Regions from separate parts of the Streptomyces stoeckheimensis genome, predicted to be linked through region 3. Evidence: riboswitches for the same ligand, from Rfam matches in the RefSeq annotation. Region 3 holds a riboswitch; each other region holds the start of a gene.
The links. A riboswitch is a leader RNA that binds a small molecule or an ion and turns the genes downstream of it on or off. The one in region 3 is predicted to bind cyclic di-AMP.
Positions count from the first base shown of each region.

Region 1: another riboswitch for cyclic di-AMP. It lies ahead of ACE1OC_RS07445 (M23 family metallopeptidase); the one in region 3 lies ahead of ACE1OC_RS24885 (transglycosylase family protein).
Region 2: another riboswitch for cyclic di-AMP. It lies ahead of ACE1OC_RS11040 (M23 family metallopeptidase); the one in region 3 lies ahead of ACE1OC_RS24885 (transglycosylase family protein).

Region 1 is NZ_CP169550.1:1,561,156-1,568,125, reverse strand. It holds partial or broken gene ACE1OC_RS07455 (aspartate aminotransferase family protein) at 1-97, shown strand, start outside; gene ACE1OC_RS07450 (tyrosine-protein phosphatase) at 137-958, opposite strand; cyclic di-AMP (ydaO/yuaA leader) riboswitch at 1,282-1,477, shown strand; gene ACE1OC_RS07445 (M23 family metallopeptidase) at 1,482-2,465, shown strand; gene ACE1OC_RS07440 (winged helix DNA-binding domain-containing protein) at 2,532-3,680, shown strand; gene ACE1OC_RS07435 (hypothetical protein) at 4,099-5,130, shown strand; gene ACE1OC_RS07430 (SDR family oxidoreductase) at 5,131-5,886, shown strand; gene ACE1OC_RS07425 (hypothetical protein) at 5,925-6,581, opposite strand; gene ACE1OC_RS07420 (hypothetical protein) at 6,891-6,970, shown strand, end outside.
Region 2 is NZ_CP169550.1:2,420,931-2,427,900, reverse strand. It holds gene ACE1OC_RS11050 (M16 family metallopeptidase) at 1-1,294, shown strand, start outside; gene ACE1OC_RS11045 (M16 family metallopeptidase) at 1,315-2,682, shown strand; cyclic di-AMP (ydaO/yuaA leader) riboswitch at 2,910-3,069, shown strand; gene ACE1OC_RS11040 (M23 family metallopeptidase) at 3,082-3,888, shown strand; gene ACE1OC_RS11035 (GntR family transcriptional regulator) at 4,082-4,747, shown strand; gene ACE1OC_RS11030 (HPr family phosphocarrier protein) at 5,017-5,298, opposite strand; gene ACE1OC_RS11025 (GNAT family N-acetyltransferase) at 5,484-6,970, shown strand, end outside.
Region 3 is NZ_CP169550.1:5,471,195-5,478,164, reverse strand. It holds partial or broken gene ACE1OC_RS24910 (MerR family transcriptional regulator) at 1-356, shown strand, start outside; gene ACE1OC_RS24905 (exopolyphosphatase) at 432-1,373, opposite strand; gene ACE1OC_RS24900 (DUF501 domain-containing protein) at 1,370-1,960, opposite strand; gene ACE1OC_RS24895 (FtsB family cell division protein) at 2,001-2,489, opposite strand; gene eno (phosphopyruvate hydratase) at 2,589-3,869, opposite strand; gene ACE1OC_RS24885 (transglycosylase family protein) at 4,208-4,915, opposite strand; cyclic di-AMP (ydaO/yuaA leader) riboswitch at 4,918-5,089, opposite strand; gene ACE1OC_RS24880 (transglycosylase family protein) at 5,366-6,487, opposite strand; partial or broken gene ACE1OC_RS24875 (cytochrome P450) at 6,631-6,774, opposite strand; gene ACE1OC_RS24870 (transposase) at 6,759-6,970, opposite strand, start outside.

The DNA.
Region 1 (6,970 bases), 3.9 Mb from region 3:
CGCCTTCCGCGCGGTCATGGACGAGGCCCACGGCGGCGGCGCGCTGATGTGGGACTTCGGCCGGACGCTCGTGAGGCAGGCCGTCGCCAACCGCTGAACCGGCGGCTCGGCGGGCGACGGCCCACCTCGTGGGGCGTCAGTCCAGCAGCCGGTCGCGGAGCCTGTCGAGGGTCTCGGGCGAGAGCCCGAGGCCCTCGGCGAGGTAACGCTCCACGCCGCCCCACTCCTCGTCGATGGCGTCGAAGGCCGTGGTCAGGTACGGGGCGCGGGCGTCGAAGAGCGGGGCGAGCAGCTCCATCACCTCGGGGGCGCGGGCCTCGGGCGCATCGCTGCCCCGGCGGACCCGGTAGCGGTTGTGCGGGGCGTTCGACTCCAGGTAGTCCGCGACGATCGCCTCCCGCTCGACGCCCAGCGCGAGCAGGGTGACGGCGATCGACAGGCCGGCCCGGTCCTTCCCGGCGGCGCAGTGCATGAGGGCCGGGACGCTGTCCTCGGCGAGCGCGTGCACCACCCGGCTGTGCTCGGCGGTACGGGTCCGGATCATCGTCCGGTACGAACGGGACATCCGCGCGGCGGCCTTGCCCTCGCCCAGGAGCTCGCGCAGCTGCGCCAGCCCCCCGCCCCGGACCATCTTCCAGAACTCGCTGCCGTCGGCCGGATCCGACAGCGGAATGTTGACGTTGCGCACCCCCGGCAGCTCCACGTCCGGACCCTCCAGCGCGTGGTCGGCGCCGTTGCGGAAGTCGAAGACGGTGTGCAGTCCGAGCGACCCGAGGAACTCCGCGTCGCTTTCGGTGGCATGCGCGAGATGTCCGCTTCGAAACAGTCGTCCCGACTTGACCCGTCGACCGTCCGTGGTCGGCAACCCGCCCACGTCGCGGAAGTTGCGCACTCCGATCAACGTCGGCTCCTGCGGTGCCGGATCGGCGTGGGGGCTCTGGGGTATCGGCTGGGTCACCGGGCTCCTCCGTGTCGTCGTCTCGTCGTCGTTGACGGTGTCCGAATTACGCTACTTGTGGGCAACTTGCCATAGCGAGAGGCGAGATCGGACACGCCCCCGTGAGGCAGATCATACGGTGACGGTGAGTGGCTGATCGCGAATGGCGAATTGCCTTGCTGGGGCGGTTGTTGAAGGTGCGGAATGGACGGAGGGTGACCGGAATTCCGGCGGCCCGTCATCTTCAAGATTCCGTTGGGGAATTCATGACTTGTTCCGTGCGGCCGTACTCGATTACGTTCGCGATCGATCCGGACGGACCGCCTAATCCTGCCACCGACCGGAAACCGCACCCGACTATTCACGCGCGTGGCAGGAGCGGGGGAACCAGGTAAGCCGCTGTTCCGGATCTCCGGTCGAGATCTTTACAACGGGACAGCTCGGGGTGAAGCCGTACATGTGCTGTTCACCGGCACGAGGGCGGCCGGACATCTCCAGTCCGAACCCGACAGCTCACCTCGCAGGCGTCGGAGAGGAATTCGACATGTCCGGAACGGGTAAGCACCGCCGTCCCAAGTCCCGCTCGATATCCCGCGGGTTCGCCGCCGCGGGCACCGGTGGCGCGGCCCTCGCGCTTCCGCTGCTCGGCGCCACCGGCGCCCACGCCGCGGGTGCCCCGGCCGCGGCGCCCGCCGCCGCTCAGGTCCAGGCCCCGCAGGTGGTGGCCGCGCAGGTGCCGGCAGCGCTCCAGGCCGCGCCGGCCGCCGCACAGGGCGCCCCGACCGTCTACACCGTGGTGCCGGGCGACTACCTCTCCAAGATCGCCGAGCGCCAGCACCTCACGGGTGGCTGGGAGCAGCTCTACGCGGACAACCGCGAGGCCGTCGGCACCGACCCCTCGCTGATCCACCCGGGCCTCAAGCTCACGCTCGGCGCGAAGGGCGCGGCTCCGGCCGCGGCGGCCGAAACGCCGAAGCCGGCCAAGAAGTCCGTTTCCTCCCCTTCCTCTAATTCCTCCGGTTCTTCCACTTCTGGCGATTCGTCGGATTCCTCCGATGAGGCCGCCGCGCCCGCGGCGCCCGCCCCCAAGGCGCCCGCCAAGCGGCAGACCGGCTCCACCTCGACCGGCTTCGTCGCCCCGGTCGGCGGCGGCACCTCCACCGCGTACAAGACCGCCGGCTCCATGTGGTCCAGCGGCTACCACACCGGGGTCGACTTCGCCGCGAGCAGCGGCACCACCGTCAAGGCGGTCGGCGCCGGCACCGTGGTCTCCGCCGGGTGGAGCGGGTCGTACGGCAACGAGGTCGTCATCCGGCACGCCGACGGCAAGTACAGCCAGTACGCGCACCTCTCCCAGCTGTCCGTCTCGTCCGGCCAGAGCGTCACCGGCGGCCAGACCATCGGCCTCTCCGGCTCCACGGGCAACTCGACCGGCCCGCACCTGCACTTCGAGATCCGCACGGGGCCCTCGTACGGCTCGGACATCGACCCGCTGGCCTACCTCCGGTCGAAGGGCGTCAGCATCTGAATCCGAGGCGCTGTCGGAGGTGCCGGTTAGGCTGCGCGTTCCGACAGGGGACGGGACGGTCGTGGCATGAAGGTCAGCGCAAGGGAGCTCAACCGCTCCACCCTCGCACGGCAGTTGCTGCTGCGGCGCGAGGCGATGGGGGTCGGCGACGCGGTCCGCCGGGTGGTCGCCCTGCAGGCGCAGCACGCCGCTTCGCCCTACCTCGCGCTGTGGAACCGGCTCGCCGGTTTCGACCCGGCCGACCTCGACGCCGCCTTCACGGGGCGCGAGGTCGTCAAGTCGACGCTGATGCGGCTGACCCTGCACGCCGTGCACGCGGAGGACTACCCGCCCTTCCGGGAGGCCGTGCAGCCGTCCGTACGGGCCGCCCGGCTCGGGACCCGCTTCACGGACTCGGGGCTGACGGCTGAGGACGCCGACGTCCTCGTGCCGGAGCTGCTGGACTTCGCCGACCGGCCCCGTACGACGGCCGAGTGCGAGGCCTGGCTCGGACGGCGGCTGGGGGCGGCGCCGCAGCCCGGAGCGTGGTGGGGACTGCGGCAGTACGCGCCGCTGCTGCACGCGCCCACCGCCGCGCCGTGGTCGTTCGGGGAGCGCCCGTCGTACGTCGCGCCCCCGAGCCGGCCGCGCACGGTACCGGCGGCCCCGGAGGCGTCCGAGGAGTCCCTGAAGGCGCTGGTCCTACGCTATCTGGAGGGGTTCGGGCCGGCGTCGGTGGCGGACGTCGCGCAGTTCTCCCTGGTCCAGCGGGCCAGGATCCGCCAGGCACTGCGCGCTCTGGACCTCTCCGGAAGCCTCGACCGGCTGACGGGCCCGGACGGCGAGGAGCTGTTCGACGTCCCGGGCGCACCGCGCCCGGCGGAGGACACGCCCGCGCCGCCCCGGCTGATGGCCATGTGGGACAGCGTGCTGCTGGCCTACGCCGACCGGAGCCGCGTCGTCCCGCCGGAGTACCGCAAGCTCGTCGCACGGATGAACGGCGACACCCTGGCGACCCTGCTGGTCGACGGCCGGGTCGCCGGGGTGTGGCGCCCGGCCGGCGCCGGGATCGAGGCGACCGCCTTCCACCCCCTGCCGGAGGAGGTCTGGGAGGACCTCGCCGGCGAGGCCCGGGCGCTGACGGCCTTCCTGGCCGACCGCGAACCGGAGGTCTACCGCCGGTACGGCCACTGGTGGACCAAACTGCCGAGCGCCGAGACCCGGCTGCTCGTCTGAGCCGTGGGGCCGGGACCGGAGGGGGGTCCCGGCCCCCGACGGTACGCCGCTCGCACTCCTGTGGACGAGGCGCAACGTCATCCAGTCTCCGCGGCGGGACCGGGCTGGTCCGCAGCAGGTCCGGATCTTGGTCCGTCCCGGGGCGCGTTGCTTTGCAGCCGTCGTGGGCGCTGAGCGCCTGGGCCAGGACCGCTGGTTGGATCCGGCCACTTCCCGGATCCGGGCGTTACCTGCTGCCTGACCTGTGAACATTCATCACGGACACATCAAGTCGAGCCGGTGCTCCTCGTATGCTGCGCACCGGCGCGCTGCCATTACACGGTGGAGGATTCATGACCCGTACGGCGCCGTCACACCCAGCCCTCCCCGCACTCAGGGATCTCTGCCCCGTAGGGGGATCTCAGAAGGCGACTGAGCAGTGACCGGACTCCGCGTGCTCCAGATACCCGAGACCTGCGGCTGGAACGACTACGTGGCACTTCAGGAGAGCCACCTCGCGGCCCAAGGGGCCGAGGTGCTGCGCCCGGGTCTGTGTCGCGACGAACCGGGGTTCGCCCCGGGAGACTTCTCCCACCTGGTCGGTTCGGTGCCGGACATCGTGCACCTGCACTGGCCCGAAATGCTCGCCAGGTTGCTCGGCGACGCCGAGGCGATCGCCCTCCTGCGGGAGTTAGCCGCCCGGGGTGCGCGTCTGGTCCAGACGGTGCACGACCTCGCCCCTCACGAAGAGGGGACGCACGGCAACGTGTCCTTCATCGACGAGGTCGACTCGCTTACGCACGGCGCCCACTTCTTCACCAAAGAGCACGAGTTGGCCGCACGCCAGGTCCGCAGCCGACTGCCCGGCCCGGCACTGCACCTGCCCCACCCCCGATACCCCCAACTCGGGCCCGGCCGAGGGGGATCCCTGTACGGCGCGACGATCGGCTGCTTCGGCCGACTGCGCCCCTACAAGCGGACCGCCGCTTTCGCGCAGGCGTTCGTCCGACACGCCGTCGGCGAACAGCGGCTGCTGATCGCGGGCTATCCGGACGATCCGGCCACCCACCACACCCTGACCGAGATCGCGGCCGCCCACGACCGGGTCCGCTACCTTCCGGGCTTTCACCCCGGGCCGGAGTTTGGGCGGCTGCTGGAGCAGGTGGACTGGGTGGCGCTGCCCTACCAGCGGGTGTGGTCCAGCGGCGTGTTGGTGGCCGCGGCGCAACAAGGCCGCCGCATCCTGTCACCGCCGCCGGTGGGAGCGGACGCCTACGGGCCGGCGGTCGACGATTGGCAGATCGTTGAGCCGTGGGACGACGATGTGGCCGTGCTGCGCTGGCAGGAGGCCCTGACCGTTCCGGCGGAAGGACAATGGAGGGTGGGAGGGCCGGGAGCGCCGGCCCTGCCGCAGTGGGACGAGGCGGCGGACGCCCTGGGGGAGTTCTACCAGCGGATCCTGGAGGCCTAGGTGGTCCACCGCATCGTCGTAGGAGCGGCCGGCTTCATCGGCCGCCCGCTCGCCGCACACCTCGCCGCCCAGCAGGGACGCCTTCTTCTCATCGACTCCGAACCGGCCGATCCCACCACCGGCACGGTGCCGGGATGGCACGCCGTCGACTGCCGCACGGAACGCTTCACGCACCTGGTCGACGAGTTCCTCGACGGAGCCGAACGCGTGGAGCTCTTCCACGCCGCCGGACGGGTACCCCACCTCGCCAGGATCGCCACCAACGACATGGACGCCTTCCGCGCGGCGATCGAGGACAACCTGGTGACCACCTACGCGGTCCTGCGTACGGTCGCGGAAGCCGCAGCAGCCCACCGTGTCCCGGGCGCCATGCTCGTCCTCGGCTCGGTCGGCGGCACCAGGGCACACCGCTACAAGGCCGGCTACGACGCGGCCAAAGCCGCCGCAGAGAGCCTCACCCGCAGCTTCGCCCTGGAGTACGGCCCGCTCCACATCTCGACGAGGGCTATCGCGATCGGCCCCATCGACGACTCCTCGACCACCTCTGCCGACGGGGTACACCTCGACGCCCTCGTCCGGGACGTCCCGCTACAGCGCTACGCGGACCTTGCCGAGGTGGTTCACGCCGTCGCAGTGCTGGCGACACCGGTCTTCGACTTCGCCAACGGCGCGACCTACCTCTTCGACGGGGGTCTCACCCAGCAACTGCGCTCCCAGGCCATCGAACGACCCCCTGAGGACCTGGGAGTCCGCTGAGTGACAGGGGGAGTCAGCGCCTCACGCGGCGGTCCTGTTCATGCCTGGTCAGCGGGCGAGTACTCCGATGCGAACAGGGCCTCGCGGCCGGCCGGGGTGAGGAGCGGCCGCGCTTGGCGGATGCCGGCGACGCGCATGCCGGCGATCCGGTCGTGGTCGGCACGTAGGCATAGGAAGATCACATGGTCGGGTGGGTGGGGGTGGAAGCCGTTCTCGGTGTGGAAGGACAGGGGCACCGATCCGGCGTAGCCGTGGAAGGTCTCCTGCCCGGGGACGGGCACGACGTCCTGCACGAGGGCGCCGGATTTCTCCGCCAGGTAGGCGAGGGGCTCGCCGAGCCCACAGGCCACCATGGCGAGCACCGCCGCCGGGATGGTGGCCTGGCGCTGGACCGAGCCGGGTACGGTCGATGTCGCGGGCAGGCCCGCCTGATCGACGGGCAGACCGCCGATCACCAAGGTCCCGTGCGGGCCGGAATGCCGTCGGAACCGGCGCACTTCGCGGCGCAGCAGCAGCGGAAGGTCCTCCCAGGCGTCCCGGGCACGTGACACCCACTCGGGGCCGTCGACCCGGTCGTCCCCGCGGGTGCACAGGGTGCGGGCCAGTCGCTCGCACGCGCCGGCATCGGCCGGATCCAGCTCCCGATCCGCGGCGACGACGCTGCTCCGGGTGGTGTCGGGCGTGGTCTCGGGCATCAGGTTCTCCTGCCGAGGCGTTGACTGCGGACGCGCGGACTCACGAGTGGCGCAGGCCGGCCACGGCGTCGGCGACGCATCGGCCAGCCGCGTCAGCGCGCTCCACGTCGACGGATGGGCACGTGTGGCCATCCGGCCAATTTGTTGGCATGCTCCTGACATTTCAAGGTCCTTGTGACACGTTCCGTGCGTGCCCTGATCCGGGCGCGCAGCCCTCCCCGGTCATCCCCCGCGGATTCCGCCCCCGCCGACCGGGCGCACGCCGGCGTGGCCCACCCAGGCCTCGCTTTACCCCACAAGGACGTGGCAATGAGGAGCGACATGATGAAGTTCTCGACATGGTCGGGTGTCACCGCCCTGGCCGCCGCGCTGGTCGTCGGCGGATCGAC
Region 2 (6,970 bases), 3.1 Mb from region 3:
CGGCCTGCGCGTGGTGCTGTCCGAGGACCACCTGACCCCGGTCGCCGCGGTCTGCCTCTGGTACGACGTCGGCTCGCGCCACGAAGTCAAGGGACGTACGGGCCTGGCTCACCTCTTCGAGCACCTGATGTTCCAGGGCTCGAAGAACGTCTCCGGCAACGGCCACTTCGAACTGGTCCAGGGCGCCGGCGGCTCCCTCAACGGGACCACCAGCTTCGAGCGGACCAACTACTTCGAGACGATGCCGACCCACCAGCTGGAGCTCGCGCTGTGGCTGGAGGCGGACCGGATGGGCTCGCTGCTGGCCGCCCTGGACGACGAGTCCATGGAGAACCAGCGCGACGTCGTCAAGAACGAGCGCCGCCAGCGGTACGACAACGTCCCGTACGGCACGGCCTTCGAGAAGCTGACGGCCCTGGCCTACCCGGAGGGCCACCCGTACCACCACACCCCGATCGGTTCCATGGCCGATCTGGACGCCGCGTCCCTGGAGGACGCCCGCGCGTTCTTCCGTACGTACTACGCGCCCAACAACGCGGTGCTCTCGGTCGTCGGCGACATCGACCCCGAGAAGACGCTCGCCTGGGTCGAGAAGTACTTCGGCACCATCCCCGGCCACGACGGCAAGCAGCCGCCGCGCGACGGCTCGCTGCCCGAGATCATGGGCGAGCAGCTGCGCGAGGAGGTCGTCGAGGAGGTTCCGGCCCGCGCGCTGATGGCGGCCTACCGGCTCCCGCACGACGGCACCCGCGAGTGCGACGCCGCCGACGTGGCGCTGACCGTGCTGGGCAGCGGCGAGTCCTCCCGTCTGCACAACCGCCTGGTGCGCCGCGACCAGAGCGCCGTCGCGGCCGGCTTCGGCATGCTGCGCCTCGCCGGCGCCCCCTCGCTGGGCTGGCTGGACGTCAAGACCTCCAGCGGCGTCGAGGTGCCCGCCATCGAGGCGGCCGTCGACGAGGAGCTCGCGCGGTTCGCCGCCGAGGGCCCGACGGCCGAGGAGATGGAGCGCGCGCAGGCCCAGCTGGAGCGCGAATGGCTGGACCGGCTGAGCACGGTGGCCGGCCGCGCCGACGAACTGTGCCGCTTCGCGGTGCTGTTCGGCGACCCGCAGCTCGCCCTGACCGCCGTCCAGCGCGTCCTCGACGTCACCGCCGAGGAAGTGCAGGCCGTGGCCGCGGCCCGACTGCGCCCTGACAACCGGGCGGTGCTCGTCTACGAGCCGCTCGAAGCCAACGCAGCTGATGACACTGACGAGACCGACGCGAGCGACGAGAACGAGGGGGCGGAGCAGTGAGCGACACCGCAGCCGTCACGATGACCTTCCACCCGCGCCCCGAGGCCGGGGAGCCGCAGCCGTGGGCCTTCCCGGCCCCCGAGCGCGGGGCGCTGGCCAACGGCCTGACCCTGCTGCGCTGCCACCGCCCGGGCCAGCAGGTGGTCGCGGTCGAGATCAACCTCGCCGCTCCGCTCGACGCGGAGCCCGAGGGCCTCGACGGCGTGGCCACGATCATGGTGCGCGCCCTGTCCGAGGGCACCGACAAGCGCTCCGCCGAGGAGTTCGCCGCCGAGCTGGAGCGCTGCGGCGCCACCCTCGACGCGCACGCCGACCACCCGGGCCTGCGGGTCTCCCTGGAGGTTCCGGCCTCCCGCCTGCACAAGGCGCTGGGGCTGGTCGCCGAGGCGCTGCGCGCGCCGGCCTTCGCCGACGCCGAGGTCGACCGCCTGGTGCGCAACCGGCTCGACGAGATCCCGCACGAGAGCGCCAACCCGCAGCGCCGCGCCGCCAAGGAGCTCTCGAAGGAGCTCTTCCCGGCCACCCTGCGGATGTCGCGCCCGCGTCAGGGCACCGAGGAGACCGTCGCCCGCATCGACTCCGCGGCCGTACGGGCCTTCTACGAGGCCCATGTGCGCCCCGCGACCGCCACCGCGGTGGTCGTCGGCGACCTGACCGGCATCGACCTGGACGCCGTCTTGGCCGACACCCTGGGCGCGTGGACCGGTGACACCACCGCCCCGCGCCCGGTCCCGCCGATCACCGCCGACGACACGGGCCGCGTGGTCATCGTGGACCGGCCCGGCGCGGTCCAGACGCAGTTGCTGATCGGCCGCATCGGCGCGGACCGGCACGACCGGGTCTGGGCGCCCCAGGTGCTCGGTACGTACTGCCTCGGCGGCACGCTCACCTCCCGGCTGGACAAGGTGCTGCGCGAGGAGAAGGGGTACACGTACGGCGTGCGCGCCTTCGGCCAGGTGCTGCGCTCCACCGCCGACGGCAAGGGCGCCTCGATGCTCGCCATCAGCGGCTCGGTGGACACCCCCAACACCGGCCCGGCGCTGGACGACCTCTGGACGGTGCTGCGCACCCTCGCCGAGGGCGGCCTGACCGACGCCGAACGGGACGTGGCCGTGCAGAACTTGGTGGGGGTGGCCCCGCTGAAGTTCGAGACGGCCGCCTCCGTCGCGGGCACGCTCGCCGACCAGGTCGAGCAGGAGCTGCCGGACGACTACCAGGCGCAGTTGTACGCGCGGCTCGCTGAAACCGGGACGGTGGAGGCCACTTCGGCGGTCGTCAACGCCTTCCCGGTGGACCGTCTGGTCACGGTCCTGGTCGGCGACGCCTCGCAGATCGAGGAGCCGGTGCGGGCCCTCGGGATCGGCGACGTGACCGTGGTCACCAACTGATCGTCAGTTGATCTCCGGCGGGCCGTCAACTGGCCCGCCGCTCAAGGGGCTCCGGCGGCTTGTCCGCCGGGGTCCCTTTTGTCCTTTATTTGGCCTTTAGTGGTGTGGTTGCTTGTATGTGGTGTGGCGTACGCAACAAAAGGGCGTGTCTGTTTGGCGATTGACTGATGATCCGCCTAGCGTCGGCCGTGCTGTTCGTCAGTTGTAACCGCCGCGTCCGCGGCACCGGACAGCGATCGCCGAGTCCCCGTCAGGCGCGAGCCTGGGGAGCCGGGGACCCACTTGTGTCCCTGGGGTGAATCGGACCGCCTCGCAAGAGGGGGCCCGTAGGAGACCTTCCTGCTCCGAACCCGTCAGCTAACCCGGTAGGCGAGAGGGAAGGAAAGGATCAACCCCTTCATGGCGTTTGGCAGTCGTGCAGCCGGTTCCGGTTCCGGCAAGCACCGTGGTTCGAGTCGTCTCAGCCGCAGGACCGCCGGCTACGCCGGCATAGCCGCCCTCGCCACCACTGGTGTCGTCGGCTCCCTGGCCGGCCCCGCGTTCGCCGCGGACCACAGCCCCTCCATCGAGGACACCGGCACCCTCAACACCATCGTGGTGGCCGACGAGCTCGCCGGTGACGTCGAGGCCCAGGCCCAGTCCCAGCAGCGGGCCGCCGAGGCCGCCGCCGCCAAGGCGCAGGCCGAGGCCGACGCCAGGCAGCGGGCCGCCGAGGCCAAGGCGCAGGCCGAAGCCCAGGCCAAGGCCGAGCGCGAGGCCGCCGAGCGCGCCGCCCGCGAAGAGGAGCGCAAGCGCCTCAACACCTTCGTCTCCCCGCTCGACGACACCTACGTCAGCACCCAGTACCACGCGGGTGGCGGCATGTGGTCCTCCGGCAGCCACACCGGCATCGACTTCCACGCCGCCTCCGGCACCGAGGTGCACGCCGTGGGCCTCGGCACCGTGGTCGAGGCGGGCTACGGCGGCGCGTACGGCAACAACGTCGTCATCAAGCACGCCGACGGCACGTACACCCAGTACGGCCACATGTCCTCGCTGAGCGTCTCCGTCGGCCAGCAGGTCACCCCGGGCCAGAAGATCGGCCTGTCGGGCTCCACGGGCAACTCCAGCGGCCCGCACCTGCACTTCGAGGCCCGCACCGGCGCCGACTACGGCACGGACATCAACCCGATCACGTACCTGCGCTCGCACGGCGTCACCGTCTGACCCGCTGCGCTCCGCACCACGCGTCTTCCGCGAAGGCCCCGGCTCTTTGAGAGCCGGGGCCTTCGTCGTACTTCGGCCTTCGCGTTGCGCGATGTGTGAATGTTTCGTATTTCCGGCCGTCCTCGGAAATTATCGTGTGTTGCAATAGAGTCGCAACGCGCACAGCCATACGAAAATAGGCGGAGGTCCGGTCTTGCGTATTCCCGCGCACACGGTATGCACAGCGATCCGCGACGACATCGTCTCCGGGGTGTTCGGGCCCGGCGCCCGGCTGACCGAGGAGGTGCTGGCCCGCCGGTACGGGGTCTCGCGCGTCCCGGTGCGCGAGGCGCTGCGCACGCTGGAGTCCGAGGGGTTCGTGACCACCCGCCGGCATGCGGGTGCCTGCGTGGCCGAGCCGACCGAACAGGAGGCCGCCGACCTCCTGGAGCTGCGGATGCTCCTGGAGCCCCTCGCGGCCGCCCGGGCGGCCCGGCGGCGCAGCGAGGCCCACCTCAAGGTGCTGCGCGGCCTGGTCAGACTGGGCCAGGAGCGGGCCAGGAGGGGCCAGGGGGAGGATCTGCGGTCCCTGGGCGGCTGGTTCCACGAGACGCTCTCCCAGGCCTCGGGCAGTCCCGGGCTCATCGCGCTGCTCACCCAGATGCGTCACAAGGTGGCCTGGATGTACGTGGTGGAGGCCCCGGTGCGGCCCGTGGAGTCCTGGGCGGAGCACGGCGCGATCGTGGACGCGGTGGCCCGGGGTGACGCCGAGCGGGCCCGGGCGCTGACCGCGGCGCACGTGGACCGGGCGGCGGGGGCGCACCGGATGCGCGTGAGGACTTTGCAACCTGCCGTAAACACGGCAAGCGTTCCGCATTAACAAACGCCGTATACAAAGGGGGGATATCCGGGCCGGGTAATTCGGCCCGTGCGCCCGGCGCCCCGCGCGGCTTTTGCTGTCTGAATTCCGGCCGCCGGAATGGATCCGCCGGAATGGAGTGCGCCGGAATGGCGGCGCGCGTATGTCCGGCCGGACTCCCGTGCGGAAAGCAGTGAAGCCGTTGCCCTCGACCGTGGTGGTCGGGGGCAACGGCTTCGCCGTGCAAGTCCAGTAAGTCCAGCAAGTCCTGCGGGTCGAACCCGAAGGGGTCAGACGGTCTCGGGGAGCTCCTCGAGGCCCTCGGCGACCAGCTTCGCGAGGCGGTCCAGTGCGGCCTCGGCGCCGTCGGCCTCGGACGAGAGGACGATCTCCTCGCCGCCCTGGGCGCCCAGGCCCAGAACCGCCAGCATGGAGGCGGCGTTGACGGGGTCGCCGCCGGCCTTCGCGATGGTCACCGGGACGCCGGAAGCGGTCGTCGCGCGGACGAAGATCGAGGCGGGACGAGCGTGCAGGCCCTCGGCCCAGCCGACGTTGACGCGGCGCTCTGCCATGGTGATGCCCTTCAGGTTCTTACGGGTTGTCTAGACCAGTCTCTCACGACGTCCGGAATGGTCGAACCGACCTTCGGCCCGACTTTCCCGCCGTTCGACCTACCCCAGCTTGCCCTGATTCGAGCCAGCTTGCCTGATGCGCCGCGCCCGGGCCACTCGAAGCGTTCGAGCCTTAAGGTGACCCCATGACGACCGCGTCCGACCCCTCGTACCCGGATCACTGGGAAGCCGACGTCGTCCTTCGGGACGGCGGCACCGCCCGGATCCGGCCCATCACCACCGACGACGCGGGCCGGCTGGTCAGCTTCTACGAGCAGGTCTCGGACGAGTCCAAGTACTACCGGTTCTTCGCCCCCTACCCCCGGCTCTCCGACCGCGACGTGCACCGCTTCACGCACCACGACTACGTGGACCGCGTCGGCCTCGCCGCGACGATCGGCGGCGAGTTCATCGCCACCGTCCGCTACGACCGGATCGGCGCCGACGGCCGCTCGGCCACCGGGCCCTCCGACGAGGCCGAGGTCGCCTTCCTCGTCCAGGACGCCCACCAGGGGCGCGGAGTCGCCTCCGCCCTGCTCGAACACATCGGCGCCGTGGCCCGTGAACGCGGGATCCGCCGCTTCGCGGCCGAAGTGCTGCCGGCCAACAGCAAGATGATCAAGGTGTTCACCGACGCCGGCTACCAGCAGAAGCGCAGCTTCGAAGACGGCTCCGTCCACCTCACCCTCGACCTCGAACCGACCGCCGAGTCCCTCGCCGTCCAGCGCGCCCGCGAACAGCGCGCCGAGGCCCGCTCCGTCCAGCGGCTGCTGTCCCCCGGCTCGGTGGCGGTGATCGGAGTCAGCCGTTCCCTCGCGGGCGTGGGCGCGGCGGCCCTGCGCAACCTGCGCGACAGCGGCTTCCACGGCCACCTCTACGCCGTCAACGAGGCGGTCACCCGAGATCTGCTCGACGGCGTACGGGCCTACCCCACGCTCGGCGCCGTCGGCGCCCCGGTCGACCTCGCCGTCATCGCGGTCCCGGCGGACCGGGTCCCGGACGCGGTGGCGGCCTGCGGTGAACACGGGGTGCAGGGGCTGGTCGTGCTGTCCGCCGGATACGGGGAGAGCGGGCCCGAGGGCATGGCCCGCCAGCGCGAACTGGTGCGCCAGGTGCGCTCGTACGGGATGCGGCTGATCGGACCGAACGCCTTCGGGGTGATCAACACGGCCCCCGAGGTGGAACTGAACGCCTCCCTGGCCCCCGCTCCGGCTCCCGCGCGGGGAAGGGTCGGCCTCTTCACCCAGTCCGGAGCGATCGGCATCGCGCTGCTCTCCGGGCTGCTGCGGCGCGGGGAGGGGCTGTCCTCCTTCGTCTCCGCCGGGAACCGGGCCGACGTCTCCGGCAACGACATCCTCCAGTACTGGTACGACGACGAGGCGACCGACGTCGCGCTCATGTACCTGGAGACCCTGGGCAACCCGAGGAAGTTCACCCGGCTCGCCCGGCGCACCGCGGCCGTCAAGCCCGTGGTCGTCGCCAAGGGGGGCCGGCACACCCCCGCCGGACACGTGGTCCCCGGCACCCGGCTGCCCGAGGCGACGGTCTCGGAGCTGCTGCGGCAGGCCGGCGTCATCCGGGTCGACACGGTGACCGAGCTCGTGGACGTCGGCCTGCTGCTGGCCTCGCAGCC
Region 3 (6,970 bases):
TGCCCGCGGGGCGCCGGGTCCTCGTCGACGTGCCGGCCTTCCGCGAGGCCCTGGAAACGGGTCCCGTCCGCCCGGCCGAACGCGAGCAGGACGGCGCGACCGGCGACGTCAGCGTGCTCAAGGTGACCGACGGGGACGAGGTGTCGCAGGCGTCGCAGGTGGCCCTCTGCGGCGACGAGGACGACGACCCGACCAACGTCGGCCTGAACCGCGCGTTCCTGCTGGACGCCCTCGCCGCCGGGGACCGCGACCGGCTGATTCTGGAGCTCGGCGCCCCCAAGGCCCCCGTGGTGGTCCGCCGCCCCGACGACGAGGAGACCTTCTCGCTCCTGATGCCGGTCCGGCTGGACGCGTAGGCGCCCCCGCACACGATGGTGCCCCCGGCGGGATGGATCCGCCGGGGGCACCGGGCCGTGCGTGTGCGACGGGCGTCAGGCGATGGACCAGGCGATTCCGTCGAGGATGTCGTGCTCCGAGACCACGACCTCCGAGGCGCCGACCCGCTCCATGATCGCCAGCAAGACCAGGGCGCCCGCGCCGATCACGTCGACCCGTCCCGGGTGCATCACGGGGATGGCCGCGCGCTCGGCGTGCGTCAGCGTCAGCATCCGCTCGCTGACCTCGCGGACCGTCTCGTACGGGATCCGGGAGTGGTGGATCCGCGCCGAGTCGTACGCCTCCAGGCCCAGCGCGATCGCGGCGACCGTGGTCACCGACCCGGCCAGGCCCACCAGGGTGCGCGCCTCGGCCAGCGGAACCGTCTCGGAGGCCAGGTCCAGCCCGGCCTCGATGTCGGCCCGTATCGCGGCGATCTGCTCCGCGGTCGGCGGGTCGGTGACGACCCCGTCCACCGTCAGGTGGCGCTCCGTCATCCGGACACAGCCCACGTCGACGGAGCGGGCCGCCCGCACGTGTTCGGTGCCGACCACGAACTCCGTGGAGCCGCCGCCGATGTCCACGACCAGGAAGGGCCGCTCCAGGTCGGTGCGGCCGGTCAGCTCGCCGGTGGCACCGGTGAAGGAGAACTCGGCCTCCTGGTCCCCGCTGATCACCTCGGGCTCGACGCCCAGGATGTCCAGGACCCCCCGGACGAAGTCGTCGCGGTTCTCGGCGTCCCGGGAGGCCGAGGTCGCCACGAAGCGCACCCGCTCGGCTCCGAGCTCCTTGATGACCGCCGCGTACTCGCGGCAGGCCGCGAAAGTGCGCTCCAGCGCCTCCGGGGCCAGCCGGCCGGTCTTGTCGACGCCCTGGCCGAGCCGGACGACGATCATCCGGCGGTCCAGCTCGATCAGCTCGCCGGTGGCGGGGTCGAGGTCGGCGACGAGGAGCCGGATGGAGTTCGTACCGCAGTCGACGGCCGCGACGCGGGTCACGCGCCCGCCTCCGCCGCGGAGGTCTCTTCGGTCTTCGTCTCCTCGGCCTTCTTCTCCTCGGCCTTCTTCTCGCCGCACGGGGTGACGCAGGCGCCCTTGGCCCACCACTCGGGCAGCATCGCCAGGGCCTCGTCGCCGAACGGGTTCACGCCCGGGCCCGCGGCCAGGGAGTGGCCGACCAGCACGTGCAGGCACTTCACCCGGTCCGGCATGCCGCCGGCGCTCGGGAAGCCCTGGAGCACCTCGATGGCGTCGCGGCGGGTGATGTAGTCCTCGTGCGCGGCCCGGTAGGCGGCGGCCAGCTCCGGGTCCACGGCGAGACGGGCCTGCATCTCCTTCATCACGCCGTTGGCCTCCAGCGTGCCGATCGCACCGGCGGCCCGCGGGCAGGTCAGGTAGTACAGCGTCGGGAAGGGGGTGCCGTCGGGGAGCCGCGGTGCGGTCTCCACCACGTCCGGCTGCCCGCAGGGGCAGCGGTGCGCGATGGCGCGGAGCCCGCGCGGGGGGCGGCCGAGCTGCTGTTCGAACGCCTCGATGTCGGCGGCGGTCGGCTCGGTCCGGTCGGTCTGGGGCGGGGGCGTCTGCATGCCTGGAGGAAGTCTTTTCGTTCTCGTGGATGGGTGGGACTCAGTCGCCCGGGCGGTCGGCCTTGTCGACGCCGTCCCAGACGTTGGAGTACCAGGGCCGGTCGGTGGCGGCCTGTCCGCTGCGGCGCTGCTCTCCCGCGGCGGCTCCGGGGTCGGTCATGATGTAGCTGATCTCCCCCGGCCGGACGAAGTGCAGGTGCTTGCGCGCCTGCTGCTCGGCGTACGCGTTGTCCTGCCAGCGGGCCTTCTCGTCGCGCAGCCGCTCCAGCCGGTCCCGCGCGGAGACGGCGTCCTTCTGCTGCTTCGCGATCTCCGAGCGCTGGGAGACGTACTGGCGCATCGGATACGCGAGCGCGACGACCAGGGTACAGAGGACGAGGACGAGCAGGGCGGCCCGGCCGGTGAGCCGGCTGCGGCGGACCTGCCGGCGGGACTGCGAGCGGTACACGTGCGCCGCGGTCCGCTCGCCGAGCTGCTTGAGCCTGGTCGCGGTCGAGAACGTGGCGAACCGGTCCCGGTTCCCGGCCATTGATCCGCCTCCCCTATATGCGCACGACGCACTACGTCCCCGCACACGGTACGGGACCGAGTGCGGGGACGTAGGGAGGCTTGCGCCCTAAAGGACTGATCAGCCCTTGAAGCGCGGGAACGCGCTGCGGCCCGCGTACACCGCGGCGTCGTCGAGGATCTCCTCGATGCGCAGCAGCTGGTTGTACTTGGCGACGCGGTCCGAGCGGGCCGGGGCGCCGGTCTTGATCTGGCCGCAGTTCACGGCGACCGCGAGGTCGGCGATGGTGACGTCCTCGGTCTCACCGGAGCGGTGCGACATCATGCACTTGAAGCCGTTGCGCTGGGCCATCTCGACGGCGTCCAGGGTCTCGGTCAGCGAACCGATCTGGTTCACCTTGACGAGCAGGGCGTTCGCCGAGCCCTCTTCGATGCCGCGGGCGAGACGCTCGGGGTTGGTGACGAAGAGGTCGTCGCCGACGATCTGGACCTTGGAGCCCAGGCGGTCGGTGAGGGTCTTCCAGCCGTCCCAGTCGTCCTCGAACAGCGGGTCCTCGATGGAGACCAGCGGGTACGCCTCGACGAGCTCGGCGTAGTAGTCGGTCATCTCGGCGGCCGAGCGGGACTTGCCCTCGAACTCGTAGTTGCCGTCCTTGTAGAACTCGGACGCGGCGACGTCGAGCGCGAGCGCGATCTGGGTGCCCGGGACGTAACCGGCCTGCTTGATGGCCTCGACGATGAGGTCGAGCGCGGCGCGGTTCGACTCGAGGTTCGGCGCGAAGCCGCCCTCGTCGCCCAGACCGGTGGAGAGGCCCTTGGTGTGCAGGACCTTCTTGAGGGTGTGGTAGACCTCGGCACCCCAGCGGAGGGCCTCGGAGAAGGACTCCGCGCCGATCGGGGCGATCATGAACTCCTGGATGTCGACGTTGGAGTCGGCGTGCGACCCACCGTTCAGGATGTTCATCATCGGAACGGGCAGCAGGTGCGCGTTCGGACCGCCGAGGTAGCGGAAGAGCGGGAGGTCGGAGGCCTCGGACGCGGCGTGCGCGACGGCGAGGGAGACACCGAGGATGGCGTTGGCGCCGAGGGAGCCCTTGTTCTCGGTGGCGTCCAGGTCGATCATCGCCTGGTCGATCAGGCGCTGCTCGGTGGCGTCGTAGCCGACGAGCTCCGGGCCGAGCTGCTCGATGACGGCGAGGACCGCCTTCTCGACGCCCTTGCCCATGTAGCGGTTGGGGTCACCGTCGCGGAGCTCTACGGCTTCGAACGCTCCGGTGGAGGCGCCGGACGGGACTGCAGCACGGCCGGTGCTGCCATCGTCGAGGCCCACCTCGACCTCGACCGTGGGATTGCCTCGGGAGTCCAGGATTTCCCGGGCTACGACGACGTCGATGGACGGCACGAGCATCTCCTTCTGGGATGTGACGCTGGGTGTGCGGTGGCGTGTCAGGCCGTGGGATGGCCTTGCCGCTTAGAGCCTAACCGCCTCCGGGCACTCGGCCAGCCGACCGCCCGGTCCCTGGGACGAAAAAGGGCCTGAATGCCCCTCTTACAGGACATAGGACCCTTGATCATCGGGATTCCGGAGGGTCAGTCAGGCCAGATGCGCCCGCGCACAGCACCGCCCGGCGCGAAGGGGGTTGCGCGCCGGGCGGTGGAATTGCGTGGTGGATCTACGCGCCGGAATTACTGCGCGTCGCGAAAACGGCCGCGGCCGTTCTCAGAGCTTTCGACGGGGGTTCAGCCGAGGTTCAGCTTCTGACCCGGGTAGATCAGGTCGGCGTCCGAGACGATGTCCTTGTTCAGCTCGAAGAGCTTCTCCCAGCCACCGGACACCTTGTTCGCGTCGGCGATCGCACCCAGCGTGTCGCCGGACTTGACCTCGTACGAGCCGTTGCCCGTCTTGGGGGCCTCGGTCTTCGGCGCGGCAGCGGCGGCCGGACGCTCGGAGCGAGTGGTCGGAGCCTCGACGCGCTTGGTCTCCTTCTTCGACTCGGCCTTCTTCTCCTGCTTCGGCGCCGGCTTCGGCTGGGTCTTCGGCTTGGAGGGGGTCTCCGCCGAGCCACCGGTGTAGGAGGAGTTCGACAGGCCGACGCCGCAGGACGGCCAGGCGCCCTTGCCCTGGCCCTTGAGGACCTTCTCGGCGATGGCTATCTGCTGCGACTTGGAGGCCTGGTTGGCCTGCGCGGCGTACGCCTTGCCGCCGTACGCGGCCCACGTGGAGGACGAGAACTGCAGGCCGCCGTAGTAGCCGTTGCCCGTGTTGATGGACCAGTTGCCGCCGGACTCGCACGCGGCGACGCGGTCCCATTCACCGGCGGTCGCGGCGGAAGCGGTGCCCGCGGCCATCAGCGGCGCGGCCACGGCGACACCTGCGACACCTGCGAGCGTGACGATGCGGACGGCCTTGGAGCCGCGACGGTGCTTGCCCTTGCCCGAAAGCAGCATGGAGTTCTCCTCACCGACGCCTACGAGGTGAGCTGTCGGGTTCGGGCGAGTGAGTGCCCGGCCGAGCGACCTAGCGCTTGGCTTAACCCCTAGCCGGTTCCGTGACCGTCTCTCAACGGCCGGTTCCGGCGCCTACCTTGGTTCCCCCGCTCCTGCCTTCGGCGCTTTACGCGACGAGTGTTCCCTCCGTCCGCCGGCAGGATTCGGCGATGCGGTCGAAGGAGCCCGCGGTGGCGAGCGATTCAGAAGGTAGACAGGTCTCCCCCCGATGTTCAACGAGGGACATCGGGAGGAAACGGTGCCTACTTGCGCCCTCCGGAAGGACGTTTGCGCAGGTGAGGGCGGGGTTTGCGGAACCGTCCGGGCCAGACACGCCAGTTGACCTGAAGAGACACATGTCTCACTTACAGAAAACGGACAATCAGCTGGTTCCGGACGCCTTAAGTGCCCTTATTGGTGCGTTAGATCCAGGTTCTGGCCGGGCTTGATCAGGTCCGCATCTCCGCCGATGACCTGCTCGTTGGCCTCGTAGAGCCCCTTCCAGCCGCCCTTCACGCCATTGGCGTCCGCGATCTCGGCGAGGCTGTCGCCCGCCTTCACGGTGTACGTCGGCTCCGACGCGGCATCAGATGCGGCGGGCGTTTCGACCGCGGCCTGGCCGCGGTGCTTGCCGCCGCCCTCGGTCGAGCCGGGGGTCGCCGGAGCGCTCGGGGCGGCGGAATCGCCGGGTGCGGCCGGAGTCGTCGGGGCCGTGGGGTCAAGCGGGTTGACCGGAATGACCGGGTTCGCCGAATCGCCGGGGATCACTGGATTGCCCGGGTTTATCGGGTTCGTGGCGTCCCCCGGGCCGGACGGGGGCACGGGAGCCGTCGGGTCCACCGGCACGGTCGGGTCCACGGACGGCGGCGCCGGAGTCGTGGGGTCCACCGGGGCGACGGGGCCCACCGGGGCGGTGGGGTCCAGGGGGCTCGTGGGAGCCGTCGGGTCGCCCGGGAGTCCGGGAGGCGGCGTCTGGAGGTCCGGCGCGGGCATGACGGGCAGTTCGCCGGGCACGCCGATCGGGTAGTCGGGCAGCGGCGATTCCGACGGAGCCGGGCTCTTCGGCGTCGGGGCCCCGAAGTCCGTGGACGGCTCGCCCGAGCCGGCGTGGGGCACGGAGTCGTCCGGGCGGGACGGGGCGGGGGTGGCGGATCCGGAACCGCCGGGCAGACCCGGGTCGACCACGGCGGCGGGCGCGTCCTGCGTCAGCCCGGCCGGCACGCCGCACAGCGGCCACGCCTGGGGGCCCTGGGAAGCCAGGACCCGTTCGGCCACGGCGATCTGCTGGGAGCGGCTGGCGAGGTCGGCGCGCTCGGCGAAGTCGAGCCCGCCCGCGTTCTTCCACTGCTCCTGGCTGAACTGCAGCCCGCCATAGGTGCCGCCGCCGAAGTTGGCACTCCACGTGCCACCGCTCTCGCACTCGGCGACCTTGTCCCATGTGGAGGTCTCCGCAGCGCTCGCGCCGGTGGCCGCGAGCAGCGGCAGGGCGAGTGCGGTGCCGGTGACTCCGGCGGTGACGACAAGTGCGGGCACTTGTCGGGGGCGTCTGTGGCGGCCGTTCCCGGAACGCATGAGGCTGCACCTTTCGCATAACGGCGGGGTAACGGCAGAACCTAGCCGCCTTCGAACGCCTGTCACAAGTTTGGGCAGTCAACTGACTTCAGGTCAGGCCGGTTTCAGGCGTTTTGGGCGGTGGATTCGGCAGTGAAGCGGACCGGGAGCGTCCGCAGCCCCCGCATGATGAGCCCACCGCGCCACCTCAGCTCCTCGGGAGGCACTGCCAGTTCCAGGTCGGGCAGCCGCGTCAGCGGGGTCGCGAGCCGGAAAGCGGTCCCATGGTCTCGGCGCCGCGCACCGTCACGCGCAACGGCGGGATGGTGGGGCGGACGTACACGGGCGTCCCCGCACACCGCTCGTTCAGCCACGCCACCAGCAGCGGCCATGCCCCGCGCTGCCACCACGACAGCTGTCGCTCACGGACGCGCTGCGCCGGCCCGAATTTCGCGGGGATCTCCG